DNA from 2 places in the Enterobacter bugandensis genome. Region 2 is predicted to be linked to the other one. Evidence: predicted binding sites of a transcription regulator. Region 2 holds the regulator's gene; the other holds the start of a gene.

Region 1 (10,717 bases), 1.8 Mb from region 2:
GCAGCGTCATTATCGACCTGCGCACGAACGGTGGCGGTGCGCTGACCGAAGCGGTGTCGCTCTCAGGCTTGTTTATCCCGTCTGGCCCGGTTGTACAGGTGCGTGATAACAACGGTAAAGTTCGTGAAGATGCTGATAACGACGGTGTGGTCTATTACAAAGGCCCGCTGGTGGTCCTGGTTGACCGCTTCAGCGCGTCCGCATCTGAAATCTTTGCCGCTGCAATGCAGGACTATGGCCGCGCGCTAATCGTGGGTGAGCCCACCTTCGGCAAAGGTACTGTTCAGCAGTATCGCTCGCTGAACCGTATTTACGATCAGATGCTGCGTCCGGAATGGCCTGCGCTGGGCTCCGTTCAGTACACCATTCAGAAGTTCTACCGCGTTAACGGCGGCAGTACGCAGCGTAAAGGCGTAACGCCGGATATCATGATGCCGACCGGCACGGAAGAGACCGAAACCGGCGAGAAGTTTGAAGATAACGCGTTGCCGTGGGACAGCATCAATGCTGCGACATTCGTGAAGGCAGGTGATATGACGCAGTTTGGCCCTGAGCTGCTGAAAGCGCATAATGAACGCATCGCGAAAGACCCGGAATTCCAGTACATCATGAAGGACATTGCGCGTTTCAATGCCCTGAAAGATAAGCGGAATATTGTTTCTCTGAACTACGCTCAGCGTGAAAAAGAGAACAACGAGGACGACGCAACGCGTCTGGCGCGTATCAACGATCGCTTCAAGCGAGAAGGTAAGCCTCTGCTCAAGAAACTGGACGATCTGCCAAAAGATTACCAGGAGCCGGATCCGTACCTGGACGAGACGGTGCATATCGCGCTCGACCTGGCGAATCTGGAAAAAGAGAAGCCTGCCGTACAGCCCGCTCCGGCAAAATAATCTCCCAACAGGCACAAGAAATTGTGCCTGTTTCTTTTTGTTCTGCATCCTTCCGTCAGGCTGATTTCCAATTGTGTAAAGTTGTGTCTTTCTGGTGACTTACGCCCACCGGATGCTTGAAAATAGCCGTAATACCCATACGATGTGGGTAATCGCATAGTGCGTTTTGTTAAACTGAGGTTAAAAGAAAATTATGATGCGAATCGCGCTCTTCCTGCTCACCAACCTGGCGGTGATGGTGGTTTTCGGGCTAGTGCTAAGCCTGACGGGAATTCAGTCGAGCAGCGTTCAGGGTCTGTTGATTATGGCGCTGCTGTTTGGTTTTGGTGGCTCTTTCATTTCCCTGCTGATGTCAAAGTGGATGGCGCTGAAATCCGTAGGCGGTGAAGTGATTGAACAGCCGCGTAACGACATGGAACAGTGGCTGATGAATACGGTGGCACAGCAGTCTAAGCAGGCAGGCATTGCGATGCCGCAGGTTGCTATTTACCATGCCCCGGATATTAACGCGTTTGCTACGGGTGCCCGTCGTGATGCGTCGCTGGTTGCCGTGAGCACCGGGTTGTTGCAGAACATGAGCCGTGACGAAGCCGAAGCGGTTATCGCGCACGAAATCAGCCATATCGCCAACGGTGACATGGTGACCATGACCCTGATTCAGGGCGTGGTGAACACCTTCGTTATCTTCATCTCCCGTATCCTGGCGCAGATTGCGGCTGGCTTCATGGGCGGCAACCGTGATGAAGGTGAAGAGAGCAACGGTAATCCGCTGATCTACTTCGCCGTATCGATGGTGCTGGAACTGGTGTTCGGTATTCTGGCGAGCATTATCACCATGTGGTTCTCCCGTCACCGTGAGTTCAATGCGGATGCCGGTTCAGCGAAGCTGGTAGGGCGTGAGAAGATGATTGCCGCCCTGCAGCGTCTGAAAACCAGCTATGAGCCGCAGGAAGCGAACAGCATGATGGCCTTCTGCATCAACGGCAAATCAAAGTCGCTGAGCGAGCTGTTTATGTCTCACCCGCCGCTGGATAAACGTATTGAAGCGCTGCGCAGTGGGGAATACCTGAAGTAACGCTAAGTGCTTAAATAAGCCGGGCAGGAGAAGACTCCGCCCGGCTTTTTTTATGCCTGAACGCCGGATTGGGTCACGCGCAACCCGCTGACGATGGCTGCAAGGGTGGCAAGGGCGCCTGCGGTGAGAAGCGCAACGTGGTTGCCGTTTTGCCCGGCAAGGTTAAACATCAGGGCAACCAGCGCCGCACCGGTGCTTTGCCCCAGCAGACGCGCGGTCCCCAACATGCCGCTGGCCCCTCCGCTGCGGTGGCGCGGCGCAGAGGTAATAATGGTGTGGTTGTTGGGGGACTGAAACAGGCCAAACCCGGCTCCGCACAGAATCATGCGCCAGATGATGTCCAGATCCCCTGGCGATGATGGAAGCAGCGCCAGCGCGAAAAGACCTGTTGCCATCACGGCCAGCCCCACCGCGCCCAACAAACCGGCATGTACACGTTCTATTAAATAACCTGCCAGGGGGGCCATCACCATCGTCGCCAGCGGCCAGGGGGTTAACAGCAGCCCGGTCTCCACTTCGGAACGTCCTATCACGCTTTGCAGGAAGAAGGGCAGAGAAACCAGAGCCAGCATCTGGGCGCAGAATGAGCAGACGGAGGTGCAGATGGAAAGCGAAAAGAGGGGAATACGCAGCAGATCGATCGGCAGTAAGGGCACCGGCAGGGAAAGCTGGCGGCGAACAAAGAAGAAGCCCGTCACCAGCAGGGCAACAAGCTCCACGGTGGTTAGCATCAGGGATTGACCCTGCGCAAAACCGCTCAGGGCGGTAATCAGCAGACCAAAGGTGAGCGCATTCATCACCGCGCTTGCTACGTCAAAGCGCGGCATGGTGCTTTTCGGGCCGTTAGCGGGGAGAAATCGCAGGGCAAAGAAGATGGCCACGATACCCAGCGGCACGTTTATGGCGAACAGCCACTGCCACGAGGCGACAGAAAGAATGGCCGCTGCAATCGTTGGCCCGGCGGCAGAAGAGACCGCGACAATAAACGAATTTATCCCCATGCCGCGGCCCAGATGGCGGTGCGGATAGATTAAGCGGATTAGCGCCGTATTGACGCTCATCAGCGCCGCGCCGCCAAAACCTTGCGCGATGCGCGCCAGCGTCAGCGTATGCAGGGAGTCCGAAAGGGCGCACAGCAGTGATGTAAAGGTAAATACCACCAGCCCGCACTGATATACCCGACGGTAGCCGAACATATCGCCCAGAAAAGAAAAAGAGAGCAGGGAAACCACAATCGCAATCTGATAGGCGTTAACAATCCATATCGAACTGGCCGGGGAAGCATGCAGATCGGTGGCAATGGTGGGAAGGGCAACGTTCGCAATCGCGCCGTCAAGAACGGCCATTGAGATACCAATAATAATCGTAGCGATAGCGCCATACCGCTGGGGCAAAGGCAGGCCATCGGAAAGGTTCTTTTCCATTGGGGATAAATAGCTCAGAGTGAAATTATTCTCAGGGTAACTATTTTAGCATCGTTAACACCGTTTTATGTCGCAGATTTGTAACGAAGTAAACGCGGATTGATTGCAGGTAACATGACGGGAATTTATAATAAAAACCGGTTCTGATTTTTATAAAACACTCTCTATGAGGTGGTAAATGGCAATTGCGGATTTGGATAAACAGCCAGATTCAGTTTCTTCCGTGCTGAAGGTGTTTGGCATCTTACAGGCGCTCGGGGAAGAGCGTGAAATTGGTATCACAGAGTTGTCACAGCGCGTGATGATGTCGAAAAGCACCGTTTACCGCTTTTTGCAAACCATGAAATCACTGGGTTACGTTGCTCAGGAAGGCGAATCTGAAAAATATTCTCTGACGCTGAAACTGTTTGAACTGGGTGCCCGGGCCTTGCAAAATGTGGATCTGATCCGTAGCGCGGATATTCAGATGCGCGAGATCTCCCGCCTGACCAAAGAGACTATCCACCTGGGCGCGCTGGATGAAGACAGTATTGTTTACATCCATAAAATAGACTCCATGTATAACCTGCGTATGTATTCGCGCATTGGTCGCCGCAACCCGCTTTACAGCACGGCAATCGGTAAGGTTCTGCTGGCGTGGCGCGATCGTGAAGAAGTTAAACAGATCCTCGATGGCGTGGAGTACAAACGCAGCACAGAACGCACCATTACTAACACCGATGAGTTATTAACGGTGCTCGACAAGGTGCGTGAGCAAGGGTACGGCGAAGATAACGAAGAGCAGGAAGAAGGACTGCGCTGTATTGGCGTTCCGGTGTTTGACCGTTTTGGCGTCGTGATCGCGGGGTTGAGCATCTCTTTCCCAACGCTTCGCTTCTCGGAAGAGCGCCTGCACGAGTACGTGGCTATTCTGCATACCGCCGCGCGTAAGATTTCTGAACAGATGGGTTACCACGACTATCCGTTCTAACCCCGGTTAGCATAAAAAAACGCCGCATCTTTGCGGCGTTTTTTATTCGTCGTTAACGCTGTGACTCAGCCATTATCAATCACGACGGAGGTCTTACGCAGTACCGGGCAGTTGGTTAACCCAATGATCCCGCTATCAGAATGGAGATACTGCGCCGTGCTGACTCCCTGTGCTGTTAAATACTTACATTGAATGCCTAACCCTGCGGCGTTTTCGGTGCTTCCCACCAGCACGCCATAACCCGTTAAAAGAAGGCCAATCCAGAGTATCGCCAGTGCAACAATTGTACGAATAATTAAGCGCATTATTACCTCTTTATCATTGTTATCATGATGCTAGCCTAACCGGTTTACGTAATGAAACAAGTGCAGGATTCTGAAAAGAGCCTGATGGCGCTACAGTTAGTCCTTGTTTAAGATAACCGTGATAACCTGGTCATATCAGGTCTGTAAACGGAGTGTGGAGTGAAAAAAATACGCTGGGTGATTCTGATTATCGTGCTGATAGCGTGCGTGGTGTTGTGGACGCAGACTATCAACGTGATGTGCGATCAGGATGTACAGTTTTTTAGCGGCGTTTGCGCAATCAATAAGTTTATTCCGTGGTAGCACGCATTTTTTCTTCAGGTGATTTCCTTCCTTCGCGCCAGTGGTAAAATAGACGTTTTTATTGAGGTGGTGAAATGGGTGAGTTACTGAATTCAGGGCTGCTAAATATGGCATCCCTGACGATCTCTTTGGTTGTTCTGCTGGTGGGGCTGGTCATTTGGTTTTTCGTAAACCGTGCCAGTTCACGTACCAATGAGCAGATCGAACTGCTGGAAGCGCTGCTTGAGCAGCAAAAACGGCAGAATGCACTGTTGCGTCGTCTGTGCGAGGCTAACGAGCCGGAAGAGAAAGAAGCACAAAAAGAAGCGGTCGCTGACGAGAACAACGATCAAGACGATTTTATCCGCCTGGTGGCTGAGCGTTAATCGTATTATTCCGGGAGGTGGCAGTGGTCTGGAAAAATCCCTGGTATGACCCCTCCCTGAAACATCACACCCCAAACGGTTTTCGTAATACTACTTCTGCAGGACACCAGCCTGGCGACCTTGACCGCTGGCGCAAAGAACGCAAAGCAGCTGGCTTACCGAAGCCGCCCGCGTTCGGCTACGATGATTTTATCCGGCGGTGGTGGCAACCGGCCGATCTTCAGCAGCCGCAGCAGGATGGGGCGTGGTGGCTCGGACATGCGAGCATACTGCTGCAGCTGGACGGCAATATCCTTCTTACCGATCCCGTTTTTTCAAGGCGCGCTTCTCCACTTCCTTTCTTAGGGCCGCAGCGTAGAACGCCTCCGGCACTCTCTGTCGATCAACTGCACCAGCTTGACGCGGTCGTTATCTCGCATAACCATTACGATCATCTTGATGAACTCACTGTTCGCCACATTCTCAAACGCTTTCCCGACGTCAGTGTGTTTGTTCCTTTAGGCCTGGGCGGCTGGTTTCGCCGCCGGGGCGCAAAACAGGTGGTTGAGCTCGACTGGTGGCAGAGTTTTACCTGGCAGGGGATAACATTATCCGCCGTACCGGCGCAGCACTGGAGTATGCGCACGCTCTGGAACCGCAATCGCTCATTGTGGTGCGGCTGGGTCTTTGAAGGGCGGCATCACCGGTTCTGGTTTAGTGGCGATACCGGCTATTCGCCTGAGCTGCTGATGATACCGGAACGTTTGGGGAAAATTGATGCTGCAGCATTGCCCGTTGGAGCCTATGCTCCACGATGGTTTATGGCCGTACACCATATGGATCCCCAGTCTGCCGTTGCGCTGTGGCAACAGTTAGGTTGCCCGCTGGCGTTCCCTGTTCACTGGGGCGTGTTTGAGCTGGCGGATGAAGCGCTGGATGACCCCATAAAAGAATTAACTGACGCGCTGGATAATGTAGCACCAGTTAATAGTACTTTCAGGATACTGAAAGTTGGCGAGTATTTACCCTTATAAACGAAGCGATGAATTGTTGCGTATATTGTGTATGTATTCGTCGTCAGGAAAATTTTAATTTTATCGAAACGTTTTGCTTGCCTTGTTTTGATGCAGAGTCATAAAAATTTCATTATTTTGGTGCATAACACTGCTAATTACCTGATGGATTTTAATACAGAAGGGTGCGGATTATTAACATCGTTTTTGGCTGAAACAATACGGTCACGTTACAATGATTTAAGCATAAGTTTTCACAATTTGTTCTAACTCAATCAACGCCAAAGATTTCTTTTCCCGACTGCTGGACGCATTGTAATGATTGAGCTATGTTAAAAAAGTCTTAGATTACAGCGGTTGTGCAAGCAGCGTTGAGTCTGTGTAAGGGAGTATAGCCGTCTGTTTGAGAAGCGCATAATTGTGCAATTCCTTACAGACAGAGTTCGAATTTGTGCGGCGGATCGAGACATGTTTAAAAATGGCTTGCCATATTAAACATAGTGTGTGATAACACGTTTTGGGTCAAACGAGGTACAGTTCTGTTTATGTGTGGCATTTTCAGTAAAGAAGTCCTGAGTAAACACGTTGTCGTTGAATACCGCTTCTCTGCCGAACCTTATATTAGTGCCTCATGCAGTAATGTCTCAGTTTTATCTCAGTTAATGCCTGCGGGCTAAGAAAACACTCTAAGGAATTTTGCAAAATGGCAAAGATTAAAGGTCAAGTTAAGTGGTTCAACGAGTCTAAAGGTTTTGGTTTCATTACTCCTGCTGATGGCAGCAAAGACGTGTTCGTACACTTCTCTGCAATCCAGGGTAACGGCTTCAAAACTCTGGCCGAAGGCCAGAACGTTGAGTTCGAAATTCAGGACGGCCAGAAAGGCCCAGCTGCAGTTAACGTAACTGCTATCTGATCGAACCGCTGCTGACTGGGGCGCATAGCGCTTCACTCTCAGACATAAAGCCTCGCATCATGCGGGGCTTTTTTATTCCCTATCTTTCAAAATATTACTATCTACGGTCTTGTTAGCAACTTGTTGCAAAGCTGCGAGGTTAGTATCACAGTTTCGCCTCCCTAAGCGCATCTTTTCTCGTTAAATCAGAGCGTTGTTTAACAGCTCTGGGGTTCAGGTGAAGAAAAAAATGATATTAACCGCTGGCAATTTCACGCCGGCGCGTTTTGCGCTGCTCTGTTTCGCTATTTTCTGCAGTCTGGCCTTTTTACTTGGCCGCGTTGCCTGGCTACAAATCATCAAACCTGACAATCTGGTGAAGCAAGAAGATATGCGATCCCTCCGTCAGCTGGCGATTGATGCGCCGCGTGGGATGATTATGGATCGTGAAGGACGTCCTCTGGCGGTCAGCGTGCCCGTCAGGGCCGTATGGGCCGATCCTAAAACGGTGCTGGCAAAAGGTGGCGTTGGGTTTGATGAACGCTGGCAGGCGCTGGCGAGCGCGCTGCACCTCTCGTTGAGCACCCTTTCATCACGAATTAACGCCAACCCCCAGGGACGCTTCATCTACCTGGCGCGTCAGGTCGATCCTGCTCAGGCGAAGTGGATTGATAAGCTCAATTTACCCGGCATTAATTTGCGCGATGAATCCCGCCGCTTTTACCCGGCAGGCCACGTGGCGGCGAACCTGATTGGCTTCACCAATATTGACGGGCAGGGCATTGAAGGGGTGGAGAAAAGCTTTAACACTCAGCTGACCGGTAAAGCGGGTGTCCGACAGGTCCGGGAGGATCGCTACGGGCGCGTGGTTGAAAACCTGACGGAAGTGGCGCCCACGCCGGCACATAACATCCAGTTGAGTATTGACGAGCGGCTGCAAACCATTACCGAAGACGCGCTGGACAATGCCGTCGCCTGGAATAAGGCCGAGTCAGGGGCGTCGGTGCTCATTAATATCCCCACCGGGGAAATACTCGCCATGGCGAGCTATCCGGATTTCAATCCCAATAACCGTGAAGGCGCGACGATAAACGATTTTCGCAACCGGGCAATCAGCGATACGTTCGAGCCCGGTTCGACCGTTAAGCCGCTGGTGTTGATGACGGCTCTGCAGCAGGGGCTGGTCCAGCCGGACAGTGTCATTGATACCCACCCGTATACCCTTGACGGGCATCGTATCCGCGACGTGGGTTATTATCCTGAGCTGACCATGACCGGGATCCTGCAAAAATCGAGCGACACCGGCGTATCCCGGCTCTCGCTGGCGATGCCTGTCCAGCATCTTATTGATACCTATCGAAACTTTGGGTTTGGCACCAACACGGGGCTGGGGTTAACGGGCGAAAGCGCCGGGCTGTTGCCACAGCGTAAATACTGGAGTCAGCTAGACCGCGCGACTTTTGCCTTTGGCTACGGCCTGATGGTCACACCGCTCCAGCTTGCCCACGTCTACGCGACGATTGGCGGCTTCGGACTTGAGCGTCCACTCTCCATCACCCGCATCGATCCCCCGGTTATCGGCCACCGCGTCATGCCGGAGGAGATCGCGCATGAAGTGGAGCACATGATGGAAAGCGTCGCGCTGCCCGGCGGCGGGGGCGTTAAGGCCGCCGTTCGCGATTATCGCGTGGCGGTTAAGACCGGGACGGCGAAGAAAATTGATGATAGCGGCAAATATGTCGATAAATACGTCGCCTATACCGCAGGCGTTGCGCCTGCCAGCGACCCGCGTTTCGCCCTGGTGGTGGTGATTAACGATCCACAAAACGGGGCCTACTATGGCGGGGCGGTTTCCGCGCCGGTCTTCAGCGAAATCATGGGCAACGTGCTGCGCCTGGAGAATATCAAACCCGATGGCCTGCCGGCCGGTTCAGACCACCTTATCGTCATGCGGTAATCCAGCCGTTTTATAGCAGGGCGAATAGCGGTACACTTCGCCCTTTGGTTTATCTCCCGGAGTTTCCATGTCCTTCAGCTGTCCCCTTTGCCACGCGCCACTGACGCGCTCAGATAAAAGTTATGCCTGTCCGCAGGGACATCAGTTTGATATGGCGAAAGAAGGGTATGTGAATCTTCTTCCGGTGCAGCACAAGCGCTCCCGCGATCCGGGCGATAGCGCAGAGATGATGCAGGCGCGCAGGGCGTTTCTCGATGCCGGGCACTATCTGCCGCTGCGGGAGACGGTGGCGCAGATGTTGGGTGACTTATTGCCTGATTCGGCGTCCGCCATGCTTGATATCGGCTGCGGGGAAGGGTACTACACCGCACGGTTTGCGGATGTGGTGCGGGAGAAGGGGGCCGTGACATTCGGTCTCGACGTGTCGAAAGTGGCGATCCGCGCGGCGGCTAAACGTTACGCTGGCGTGACGTTTTGCGTGGCATCCAGCCACCGGCTGCCGTTTGATAATGCCAGTATGGATGCCATTATCCGCATCTACGCGCCGTGTAAAGCAGATGAGCTGGCGCGCGTGGTGAAGCCCGGAGGCTGGGTGATAACCGTCACGCCGGGTCCGCGTCACCTGATGGAGCTGAAGGGACTCATTTACGACGAGGTGCGTCTGCATGCCCCACACTCTGAACAGCTGACAGGCTTTACGCTGAAGCAGGAGCATTCAGTGGCGTATGAAATGAATTTGAACGGGGAAGAAGCGGTAGCCCTGCTGCAGATGACGCCGTTCGCGTGGCGGGCAAAGCCGGAAGTATGGGATGCGTTAGCGGCTCGGACGACGTTTGGCTGCCAGACGGATTTCAGTATCCACGTCTGGCAGCGCGACGCTTAAGGCGCGAAGTGTGCCCAGAGGATCTGGGCACCAATGCCGATCAGCACAATACCGCCTAAGATCTCGGCGCGTTTACCCAGCAGCGGGCCGATAAACCGCCCGACCATCATGCCCAGCGTGGACATAATCAGCGTTGCACAGCCAATGGCCAGCGCGGTGGCGATAATATTGACCTGCAGGAATGCCAGACCCACCCCGACGGCCATGGCGTCCAGGCTGGTGGCAATTGCCGTGGTGACCAGCAGCCAGAAACCGTGGCGGTGCAGCGGTGCTTCATCTTCATCATCATTCCCGCGAAAACCTTCAATCATCATTCGGCCTCCGAGAAACACCAGCAGGACGAACGCAATCCAGTGGTTCCACTCCAGCACGAACTGGCTGGCGAGCATGCCCAAACCCCAGCCGATGAGCGGCGTCAGCGTTTCGATGGCACCAAAGATCAGACCGGTGCGCAGAGCTTCTGTGAATTTAGGTTTGTGGAGCGTGGCGCCTTTGCCGATGGAGGCGGCAAATGCATCCATAGACATGCCAAAAGCGAGAAGGATCGTAGCGGAGATGTTCATAAGAGCGTCCAGACCGGGGATATCCATATGACACATCACTGCCCCCAGTAAACAGCAGTTGATGTATCTATGGTCTCGCCTGATCTCTTTTGCAC
Region 2 (10,717 bases):
ACAGCGCAAATGTCATAAAGCCCAGCGCGATAATGTCACGCGATTTTAAGTGATGGGTCATAAAACCTTACTGCCTGTGGATGTGGTGTTGAAAACGTTGAGATTTTTCGATTTCCCTGACGGGACGATACAGCCGAAAATTTGCTCAATTTCAGCGGGAAATGCTCCCGTCCTGGCGTGGAGAAGAATAGTTTTTCGATTTACCACGCAAATACAGTCGGTCTGACAGTATCTGGGGGGCAATTTAAACGCTTATAACGTTTAAAGGCAAGGAGGGATCGCAAAACCAGAACAATATGCCAGTATGAAAACGCGCACCAGAACAATGCGCTAATTATAGGAAAAACCCATGGCTAATCATGCGAACAAAAAACAGCCAACCGTATAAAATTCACACGCGTTTCGCTTGACTGCAAAGCAAACGGGCCAGCGATGGCTGACCCGTGGAAAGGTAAAATGACACGCCTGCCGTCAGGCGCTCTTTTTGGCAATTAATCGTTCCGGGATAACGAAACTAAAGCGGGTTCCCTTACCCAGGGTACTCTGGATATCAAGACGGCTTTCATGGTGATTCACCGCGTGTTTCACAATCGCCAGCCCCAGGCCGCTTCCCCCCGTCTGCCGCGATCGCGCTTTATCCACCCGGTAGAAGCGCTCGGTCAGGCGCGGAATATGCTCCGGGGCGATCCCCGGCCCGTTATCCTCAACGCTAAACTCGGCGCCTGCCGGCGTATGCTGCCAGCGCACCACGATATCCGTTCCTTCCGGCGTATGGTTTACCGCGTTGTACACCAGGTTGGAGATGGCGCTACGCAGTTCATCCTCGCTGCCCAGCACCTTCAGCGTGTTGTCGACGTCAAAGGTCAGCTGATGTTTTTTATGGCTTAACGTCTGCGCTTCACGCTCGACGACGCGCAGCATCATTGGCACATCAATGGTGTCATTCAGCGCAAGAGAAGGCGCCGCTTCAATCTTTGACAGCGTCAGCAGCTGCTTCACCAGCCCTTCCATACGGTGCGTTTGCTCGCGCATCGTATGCAGCGCTTTTTCACGCGGCGCGCCTTCCAGGGTTTGCTCCTGCATCATCTCCAGGTAGCCCTGCAGCACGGTCAACGGGGTGCGTAGTTCGTGGCTGACGTTGGCGAAAAAGTTACGACGCGCCCCTTCCAGCTGGTGCATCTGGGTGACGTCGCGCGCCACCATCAGCCACTGGCGATCGCTGTAGGGCATCACGCGGATTTCCAGATGGCGACCGTTATTCAGCTTCAGATTGTGGGGACGGGTGAAATCACGCTTTTTCAGATACAGCGTGAACTCGGGATAACGCAGAAGGTTGAGGATGTTCTGACCATTGTCGTCCGGCCAGCGCAGGCCCAGCAGCTGTTGCGCAAGCCCGTTACACCAGAAAATAGTTCCTTCTTCTGTCGTCAGGATCACCGCATCCGGCAGCGACTCTGCGCCGCTGCGAAAGCGTTTGATCAGGCTTCCCAGCTCGCGGCGACGCTTTTTATTACGCATCTGCATCTGGTGCAGGCCGTACAGCAGCGGCTCCCAGCTGCCGCTTCCCGGCGGCGGGGTCATACTGCGGTCCACCCACAGCCACCAGGAGAGACGCAGCAGGTTCCAGAAATGCCAGGCTAACAGCCCGGTGACCGCCGCCAGCAGAAACCACGGCAGATGCCCAAGTAAGGCCCCCAGAAGAAGGGCCGGAATACAGCATAAGATCAGTTCAAAGACGAGCCTTTTCCATGACAGACGTTCCAGCACGCGTCACACTCCTGTCATTATTCAGAAACGGGTCGAGAAACGATAACCCGTGCCGCGGACCGTCTGTACCATGCGATCGTGGCCGCTCAGTTCCAGCGCTTTTCGCAGGCGGCGGATATGTACGTCAACCGTCCGGTCTTCGACATACACGTTAGTTCCCCAGACGTTATTCAGCAACTGCTCGCGGCTGTAAACGCGTTCCGGATGGGTCATAAAGAAGTGCAGGAGTTTAAATTCGGTAGGCCCCATGTCGAGGGGATTTTCGCCGGTCATCACGCGGTGTGACGTTGGGTCAAGGCTGAGGCCCTGCATCTCGATCACCTCTTCCACCGCCATCGGGGAAATACGGCGCATGACGGCCTTAATGCGGGCAACCAGCTCTTTCGGGGAGAAAGGCTTGGTAATGTAATCGTCCGCGCCGGTCTCCAGACCGCGCACGCGATCCTCTTCCTCTCCGCGCGCCGTGAGCATCACCACCGGGATGTCGCGGGTCAGCGCTTCACGCTTCAGATGTTTGATAAACTGCAGTCCGGAGCCGCCGGGCAACATCCAGTCAAGCAGAATCAGATCGGGCCAGGGTTCATTCAGCTGGTTCACCGCGCTGTCATAATCTTCCGCTTCAACCGGCTGGAAGCCATTTTGTTCGAGCACGAAGCACACCATTTCACGAATTGGAGCTTCATCTTCTACGACCAGAATACGTCTCGCCATACTTTGCCCTGTCTTATCTTATTTAAGTTACAAGTTTGTAATGCGGCGCCATTATGCGTCAGATTTATGACAGATTTATGAAAAACAGTACCACTATAAATGGCAAACTGTTGTTTTATTACAGCGGTTATTTTCCTTTCCCTGACAGTTTATAATCGCCCGCATCGTTTTTCGCCACGGATCTCCTATGCGCATACTTCACACCTCGGACTGGCATCTGGGTCAAAATTTTTACAGCAAAAGCCGTGCGGCTGAACATGAAGCGTTCCTGAACTGGCTTCTGGAAACGGCCCAGGCGCACGAGGTGGATGCCATTATTGTGGCGGGTGACATCTTTGATACCGGTTCGCCGCCGAGCTATGCGCGTGAACTGTATAACCGCTTCGTGGTGAACCTGCAGCAGACCGGCTGTCATCTGGTGATTGTCGCCGGTAACCATGACTCCGTCGCCACGCTCAATGAATCCCGCGACATCCTGGCGTTTCTCAATACCACCGTGGTCGCCAGCGCCGGGCACGCGCCGCAGATCCTGAAAAAACGCGACGGGTCGCCGGGCGCGGTACTGTGTCCGATTCCCTTTTTACGTCCGCGGGACATCGTGCAAAGCCAGGCGGGACTATCGGGCGCGGAAAAGCAGCAGCATTTATTGCAGGCCATCACCGACTATTATCACCAGCAGCACGCGGAAGCCTGTGCCCTGCGCGGTGAACAGGCCATTCCGGTCATTGCCACCGGGCACCTCACTACCGTCGGGGCCAGCAAAAGTGACGCGGTCCGCGAGATCTATATCGGTACGCTGGACGCCTTTCCGGCGCAAAACTTCCCGCCCGCGGACTACATCGCACTCGGGCACATTCACCGCGCCCAGGTCATCGGCGGCTGCGAGCATATCCGCTACTGTGGCTCCCCTATTTCGCTCAGCTTCGATGAAACCGGAAAAGCCAAATCCGTGCATCTGGTGAGCTTTGATGAGGGCAAACTCAGCGCCGTCGAGACGCTGGAAGTGCCGGTCACCCAGCCGCTGGCGGTGCTGAAGGGCGATCTGGCTGCCATCACCGCCCAGCTTGAGCAGTGGCGCGGCGCTGAGCTTAACCCGCCCGTCTGGCTGGATATTGAAATCACCACCGATGACTACCTGCACGATATGCAGCGGAAAATTCAGGCGCTGACCGAAGAGTTGCCGGTTGAGGTGCTGCTGGTGCGCCGCAGCCGCGAGCAGCGCGAGAAAATTCTGCTCGGTGCCCAGCGCGAAACGCTTAGCGAATTGCGCGTAGAAGAGGTGTTCGAGCGCCGACTGTCGCAGGAAGAGATCGATGATGCAAAGCGCGTCAGGCTCAACGAGCTGTTCAGCCATACTCTGCACGCCCTCAATGACGAGGAAGAAAACGCATGAAAATTCTGAGCCTGCGCCTGAAAAATCTCAACTCCCTCAAGGGCGAGTGGAAAATTGACTTCACTGCGGAGCCTTTTGCCAGCAACGGCCTGTTTGCCATCACTGGCGCAACCGGCGCGGGTAAAACCACCCTGCTCGATGCCATCTGCCTGGCGCTCTACCACGAAACCCCGCGCCTGAATAAGGTCTCTCAGGCGCAAAACGATCTGATGACGCGCGATACCGCCGAGTGCCTGGCGGAAGTGGAGTTTGAGGTGAAAGGCGTTGCCTATCGCGCATTCTGGAGCCAGAACCGGGCGCGCAACCAGCCGGACGGGAACTTGCAGGCACCGCGCGTGGAGCTGGCCCGCTGCGAGGATGGCAAGATTCTGGCCGATAAGGTGTCGGATAAACTGGAGCAAACCGCGGCGCTCACCGGGCTGGACTACGGCCGTTTTACCCGCTCAATGCTGCTCTCGCAGGGGCAATTTGCCGCCTTCCTCAATGCCAAACCGGCCGACCGCGCAGAACTGCTGGAAGAACTCACCGGCACCGAAATCTACGGCCAGATTTCCGCGATGGTGTTTGAGAAACACAAAGCCGCCCGCAGCGTGCTGGAAAAATGCGAGGCGCAGGCGGCGGGTGTCGTGCTGCTCAGCGAAGAACAACAGCAGCAGTTGCAGCAAAGTTTGCAGGCACTTACTGACGAAGAGAAAACTCTGCTGGCCCAGCAGCAAAGCCAACAGAAAGATTTTCAGTGGCTTACGCGTCATGACGAGCTCGTGCGGGAGCAGCAGCGCGTTGCCGCCCTGCAGCAGCAGGCGCAACAGGCGCAGGCGAACGCGGCGCCGGAACTGGCAAAACTCCAGCTTGCCCAGCCCGCCGCCCAGCTTCGTCCGCTCTGGGAGCATCAGCAGGAGCAAACCGCACGTCTGACGCAAACCCAGCAGCGAATTAACGAAGTAAATACTCGCTTACAGACCAAAACCGCACTGCGCGCGCGGATCCGCAATACCGCCCTGCGTACCCATGAGCGGCTACAGGCCGAACTGACGGCGCTGGGACAGTGGCTGGCGGAGAATGAGCGTTATCGTCTGCTGGGCCAGGAAATTGCCGGCTGGCGCGCCCAGTTCTCACAGCTAAACCGTGACAAAAGTCAGCTCGTCGCGCTTGCTGCGCGGATGACTGAGCTACGTCAGAAGCTGGCTGAGATGCCGGAAAATACGCTGACGCTGACGGCGGATGAGGTCAGCGCGGCCATGGAGCAGCAGTCCCGGTCCCGCACGCTGCGCCAGCAGCTGACGTCGCTGCATGCCCGCTATCAGCCGCTGCAAAAGCGCCTGAGCCAGAACGGTGAAAGCGTGCAGAAAGCCCTGGCGGAGCAGAGCAAGCTCAATGAAACCCTGGCGCTGCGCCGCCAGCAGTACAAAGAGAAACACCAGCACTATCTGGACCTGAAAGCCCTGTGCGAACGCGAAGCGACGATTAAAAATCTGGAAAGCTATCGCTCACAGCTTGAGGCAGGCAAACCCTGCCCGCTGTGCGGCTCCCACGAGCATCCTGCCGTGGAGACCTACCGGTCGCTTGAGCTGACGGATAACCAGCGTCGCCGTGATGTACTCGAAAAAGAGGTCGCCGCGCTTAAGGAGGAAGGCCTGCTGGTGCTGGGACAGGTTAATGCTCTGGCTCAACAGATCCAGCGTGAGACAGACGAAGCGCAGACGCTTTCTCAGGAAGAGCAAGCACTCACTAAAGCGTGGCTGGAGGCGTGCGCGTCTTTGAATATCGCTTTGAATATTCAGGAGGATATCGCGCCATGGATGAACGAGCAGGAACACTACGAGCGCCAGCTTTACCAGCTCAGCCAGCGTCTGAACCTGCAAAACCAGCTGAACGAGCAGGAAGCGCAGGAACGCCAGTATCAGCAGCAGCGCACCGCAACCCGCCAGGCGCTGGAACATACTCTTCTCGCGCTCTCGCTTAGCGTTCCCGAAGAGGGCAATGAGGCCGACTGGCTGCACGCCCGCGAAGCGGAATTTGCCCACTGGCAGGAGAAGCAAACGCAGCACGGCGTGCTTCAGGAACGCATGAGCGCGCTGAAGCCGCTGCTCGACACGCTTCCGGCAACACACGGCGAAGAGGCTGAGCCGGCCATTCCTGATGACTGGCGCGACATCCACAATGAATGCGTGTCGCTGCAAAGCCAGCTCGCCGCCCTGCAGCAGCAGGAGGCGCTGGAGCGCGAGCGCCTGCAGCAATCGCAGACGCAGTTCACCGCAGCGCTCTCCGCAAGCTGTTTTGCCGATCGGGATGCGTTCCTTGCCGCGCTGCTGGATGACGATGCTATTCGCCGCCTCGAACAGCTGAAACAGTCGCTGGAAAACCAGATACAGCAGGCCGCGGCCCTTTCCGGCCAGGCTAATCAGCAGCTGCAGGCGCACCTTGCGCTGCGCCCGGAAGAACTTGACGCGGATGCGTCTACCCTGCAAAGCCAGCTGCAGCAGCTGGCGCAACGGCTTCGTGAGAACACCACGCATCAGGGCGAGATCCGCCAGCAGCTTAAGCAGGACAGCGATAACCGCCAGCATCAGCAGGCGTTAATGCTGCAAATTGAAGAGGCTGCGCGCCAGGCCGACGACTGGGGCTATCTCAACGCGCTGATCGGCTCCAGCTCCGGCGACAAATTCCGCAAGTTCGCTCAGGGGCTGACGCTGGATAACCTGGTCTGGCTCGCAAACCAGCAGCTTAACCGCCTGCACGGCCGTTATCTCCTACAGCGTAAGGCCAGCGAGGCGCTGGAGCTGGAAGTGGTCGACACCTGGCAGGCCGATGCGGTGCGCGATACGCGCACGCTCTCCGGCGGCGAGAGCTTCCTGGTGAGCCTTGCGCTGGCGTTAGCGCTTTCTGACCTGGTCAGTCACAAAACGCGGATTGATTCCCTGTTCCTGGATGAGGGATTCGGCACGCTCGACAGTGAAACGCTGGATACCGCGCTGGATGCGCTCGACGCGCTGAACGCCACCGGGAAAACCATCGGGGTGATTAGCCACGTCGAGGCGATGAAAGAGCGCATTCCGGTGCAGATCAAGGTGAAGAAGATCAACGGACTGGGGTATAGCAGGCTGGACAGGGAGTTTGCGGTGGGGTGAGTGTTGGGTCGATTCGGTCTGGTGCCCTCTCCCTGGCCCTCTAAACATCAAAAACGGCAACGCAAGTTGCCGTTTTGCGTTTACTCCGGCCATAACCACGCCGCGCCGCGCACGCCGCTGGAATCGCCGTGGACGGCTTTGCGGATCGGGGTTTCGCACTCGCCGCCGAAGACCCACTGTTTCACCAGATTTGGTACCGTGGCGTACAGCCGGTCAACGTTGCTCATGCCACCGCCGAGCACAATCACGTCCGGATCGAGAATGTTCACTACGTGCGCCAGCGATTTCGCCAGACGCATTTCGTAGCGGCTAAGCGCCAGTTCGGCCACCGGATCCTGTTCTTCCACCAAACGCATTATCTCGTTCCCCTTGAGCGGCTGGCCGCTCAGGCGGTGGTAGTCGGTTGCAAAACCGGTGCCGGAGATAAAGGTCTCGATACAGCCCTGCTTGCCGCAGTAGCACGGGACTTCAGCGCGGTATTTAAGCTCGTCTTCATCCATCCACGGCAGCGGGTTGTGCCCCCACTCACCCGCCGTGCCGTTGCCGCCGATATGTGAACGTCCGCCAAAGGCCACGCCCGCGCCGCAGCCGGTACCGATAATCACCGCAAACACGGTCTGCGCTCCTGCGGCTGCACCATCAACGGCCTCTGAGACCGCCAGGCAGTTTGCGTCATTCGCCAGACGCACTTCCCGGTTCAGACGCTGGCTCAAATCCTTATCAAACGGCTGACCGTTGAGCCAGGTAGAGTTGGCGTTTTTCACCACACCCGTATAAGGCGAAATGGAGCCGGGGATCCCCATCCCGACCGTGCCCCTCTCGCCCGTCGCCTGCTCGGCCATATCAACCAGCCGGGCAATCGTCTCGATCATCTGGTGATAATCATCGCGCGGCGTCGGCAGACGATGGCGGAACAGCTGTTCCCCCTGCTCACTTAATGCGATGACTTCTGTTTTGGTGCCGCCCAAATCAATCCCAATACGCACAAGACTCTCCTCATTATTTTGATTATCAACAGAGTAGAAGCACGCTTCCCGATTAGCAATGCAAGCGATGCGACAATTCGTTATCATGCCCGCTGATTTAACGACAAGGCCGTGGAAATTATCATGCTGTGGTTCAAAAATTTGATGGTTTACCGTCTCAGCCGCGACGTTTCGCTGCGCGCAGAAGAGATGGAAAAACAGTTAGCCGCTTATAGCTTTTCCCCTTGCGGTAGCCAGGATATGGCGAAAACCGGTTGGGTTCCGCCAATGGGTTCGCAAAGCGATGCACTGACCCACGCCAGCAGCACGGGTCAAATCATCGTCTGCGCCCGCAAAGAAGAGAAAATTCTGCCCACGCCGGTAGTTAAGCAGGCGCTTGAAGCAAAAATTTTCAAGCTGGAAGCCGAGCAGGGCCGCAAGCTGAAAAAAACCGAAAAAGATTCGCTGAAGGATGAAGTGCTGCACTCTCTGCTGCCGCGCGCCTTCAGCCGCTTCAGCCAGACGATGATGTGGATCGATACCGTTAACGGGCTGATCATGGTGGACTGCGCCAGTGCCAAAAAAGCGGAAGATACGCTGGCCCTGCTGCGTAAAAGCATCGGCTCTTTACCGGTCGTACCGCTGGCGCTGGAAACGCCGATTGAGCTGACCCTGACCGAGTGGGTCCGCAGCGGTACCGCGGCGCAAGGTTTCCAGATCCTGGACGAAGCCGAGCTGAAAGCCCTGCTGGAAGATGGCGGCGTGATCCGTGCGAAAAAGCAGGATCTGGTGAGCGACGAGATCGCCGTACACATTGAAGCGGGCAAAGTGGTCACCAAACTGGCGCTCGACTGGCAGCAGCGCATTCAGTTCGTGATGTGCGACGACGGTTCCGTGAAGCGTCTGAAGTTCTGCGACGAGCTGCGCGATCAAAACGAAGATATCGACCGGGAAGATTACGCCCAGCGCTTTGACGCGGACTTTATCCTGATGACCGGCGAACTGGCCGCGTTAATTCAGAATCTGGTGGAAGGTCTCGGCGGCGAAGCGCAGAGATAATTTCCCCTCACCCTGATCCTCTCCCCTAAGGGGAGAGGAAAGACGATTATTTCAGGTAGCGGCACAGATAAGAGGTCGGTTCAGCGACCTGCAAATGAAATTCGCTGTGGCCAGGGACGTTGAAAACTTGCCCGGCAGCGTAAACTTTCCATTCCGTTTCACCCGGCAGTAAGACGTTCAGCGCGCCGCTGACCACCGTCATCTCTTCCGCTTCCGCCGTGCCAAAGGTGTATTCCCCTTCAGCCATAACGCCCACACTGGCGCGGCCAGTGCTGCTGCTGGTAAAACCGATGGATTTCACTTTACCGGAAAAGTATTCGTTACTTTGAAGCATGAACTGGCCCTTATATTCAGAGATAAAAATTCACTATAGGGGCCATGCTCATCACCTGTCACGCAAAATCATTACGTCAGAAGTTCTGAGGCCAGGCGAGCCATCAGAACGTTGGATAACAGCACCGGCACGTCCAGCGCCTTTTGCAGTAAATCCCGGTGATGCTGGTGAAAACCAAGACAGTCCAGAATCAATACATCCGCCCCTCTCTCCAGCAGCTCCTTCCCGGCAGCAATGAGTTTAGCCTCGCTGTCCCAGAAGGGGTTTGCCAGCGCATACAGGGGCGTTTTTTCGAGCACGTGCCACTTTGCTTCCTGGTTGTCCATAAGCTCCTCGATGGGCACAATGACCCCCACCTGATGCCCGTCAACAATGGAGGCTACCAGCGGAGGAATAATGCGCATCGGCTCAAGCAAAATCGCATTGCGCGCGATGAGTCCCTTAATGGGGGCGGTGCTCATCAGCAAAATAACGTCATATTGCTGATTATCGAGTACTTCTATTACTGCCTGCAGCGAACGCTCAATTTTCTGCCGAGAAACATGCGCCAGTTTACCGTCGCTTAATAACGTCGCCAGGGGATCCTCCCCCGCCTCTACAGCGTAGTCTTCCATGACCTCTTCCCGGCTCATCTTACCCAGCAGGCTGAGATGCGTGATCTGTTGTTCAGATACATGCTCGGTTAAGAGCGGTAACACTTCGCTTACAGGGACCACACCAATGGTGAGGATCGCCAACGTTGCCTTCATCTTCTTCGCCTTCCATCACTACAAAAACGTAAACACAGGTACAGGCTCTCTACGCTGTACAGTTCGTTTTTTCAACAAAACAGCACCAAGCGTAGCAGGCGATCTCTGCCCCGAAATGTAAAGATCGCCTGCCGGTAACGGAGCTACCTGTAATAACTAAATATTAACTCCTGCTTAACATTTGCGATGAGTAAAAAGTGTGATTCAGGCACGGTATTGGAGCGTTTAGGAAAACATTCACGACTTTTCGGGATCTTCGTAGCGCCGCTTGGCATCCAGCGCTTCCTGTTCAGTCTCATGTTCACTGATCAGCGAGTCCGGTTTGGGGTGATCGGCACGCAGCTGGTACCAGGTGACGGTCTGGTCGCCATTGCCTTTTTCAACGGTAACAATACGTGCTTCGCGCGGATAGGGAGGTCTGGTTGGCATAGCTCATCCTTTTTTTATGTCTGAGCTATCAGTATAGACGGCGGTTAGCTGGCACACGCCAGACGCAGGGCGGTAATAATCTGAATTACCACATCTTCCGGGGCCGCAGAGGCATCCACGACATGGTGTGCCGCTTCACGGTAGAGGGCATCACGCTCGGCCAGCACTTCGCTCACCTCTTC

What was found. Region 2 encodes PhoB, which activates phosphate uptake and scavenging genes when phosphate is short. Its sites were predicted from a motif close to CTGTCATAAAACTGNCNNAT; they were not measured.
Region 1: the regulator PhoB is predicted to act here: its motif matches at 3,460-3,479, upstream of kdgR (DNA-binding transcriptional regulator KdgR).

Annotation. Positions count from the first base shown of each region.
Region 1 is NZ_LT992502.1:2,846,241-2,856,957, reverse strand. It holds gene prc (carboxy terminal-processing peptidase) at 1-893, shown strand, start outside; gene htpX (protease HtpX) at 1,087-1,968, shown strand; gene DG357_RS13890 (MFS transporter) at 2,019-3,392, opposite strand; gene kdgR (DNA-binding transcriptional regulator KdgR) at 3,571-4,362, shown strand; gene DG357_RS13880 (YobH family protein) at 4,428-4,667, opposite strand; gene mgrB (PhoP/PhoQ regulator MgrB) at 4,827-4,970, shown strand; gene DG357_RS13870 (YebO family protein) at 5,045-5,335, shown strand; gene DG357_RS13865 (MBL fold metallo-hydrolase) at 5,359-6,348, shown strand; partial or broken gene DG357_RS13860 (DUF2627 domain-containing protein) at 6,873-7,017, shown strand; gene cspE (transcription antiterminator/RNA stability regulator CspE) at 7,031-7,240, shown strand; gene ftsI (peptidoglycan glycosyltransferase FtsI) at 7,470-9,176, shown strand; gene rlmA (23S rRNA (guanine(745)-N(1))-methyltransferase) at 9,244-10,059, shown strand; gene mntP (manganese efflux pump MntP) at 10,056-10,622, opposite strand; yybP-ykoY riboswitch at 10,624-10,717, opposite strand, start outside.
Region 2 is NZ_LT992502.1:1,055,970-1,066,686, reverse strand. It holds gene brnQ (branched-chain amino acid transporter carrier protein BrnQ) at 1-61, opposite strand, end outside; gene phoR (phosphate regulon sensor histidine kinase PhoR) at 472-1,767, opposite strand; gene phoB (phosphate response regulator transcription factor PhoB) at 1,789-2,478, opposite strand; gene sbcD (exonuclease subunit SbcD) at 2,666-3,871, shown strand; gene sbcC (exonuclease subunit SbcC) at 3,868-6,999, shown strand; gene mak (fructokinase) at 7,080-7,985, opposite strand; gene rdgC (recombination-associated protein RdgC) at 8,109-9,023, shown strand; gene ppnP (pyrimidine/purine nucleoside phosphorylase) at 9,070-9,357, opposite strand; gene DG357_RS05065 (AroM family protein) at 9,429-10,106, opposite strand; gene yaiA (protein YaiA) at 10,344-10,535, opposite strand; gene aroL (shikimate kinase AroL) at 10,580-10,717, opposite strand, start outside.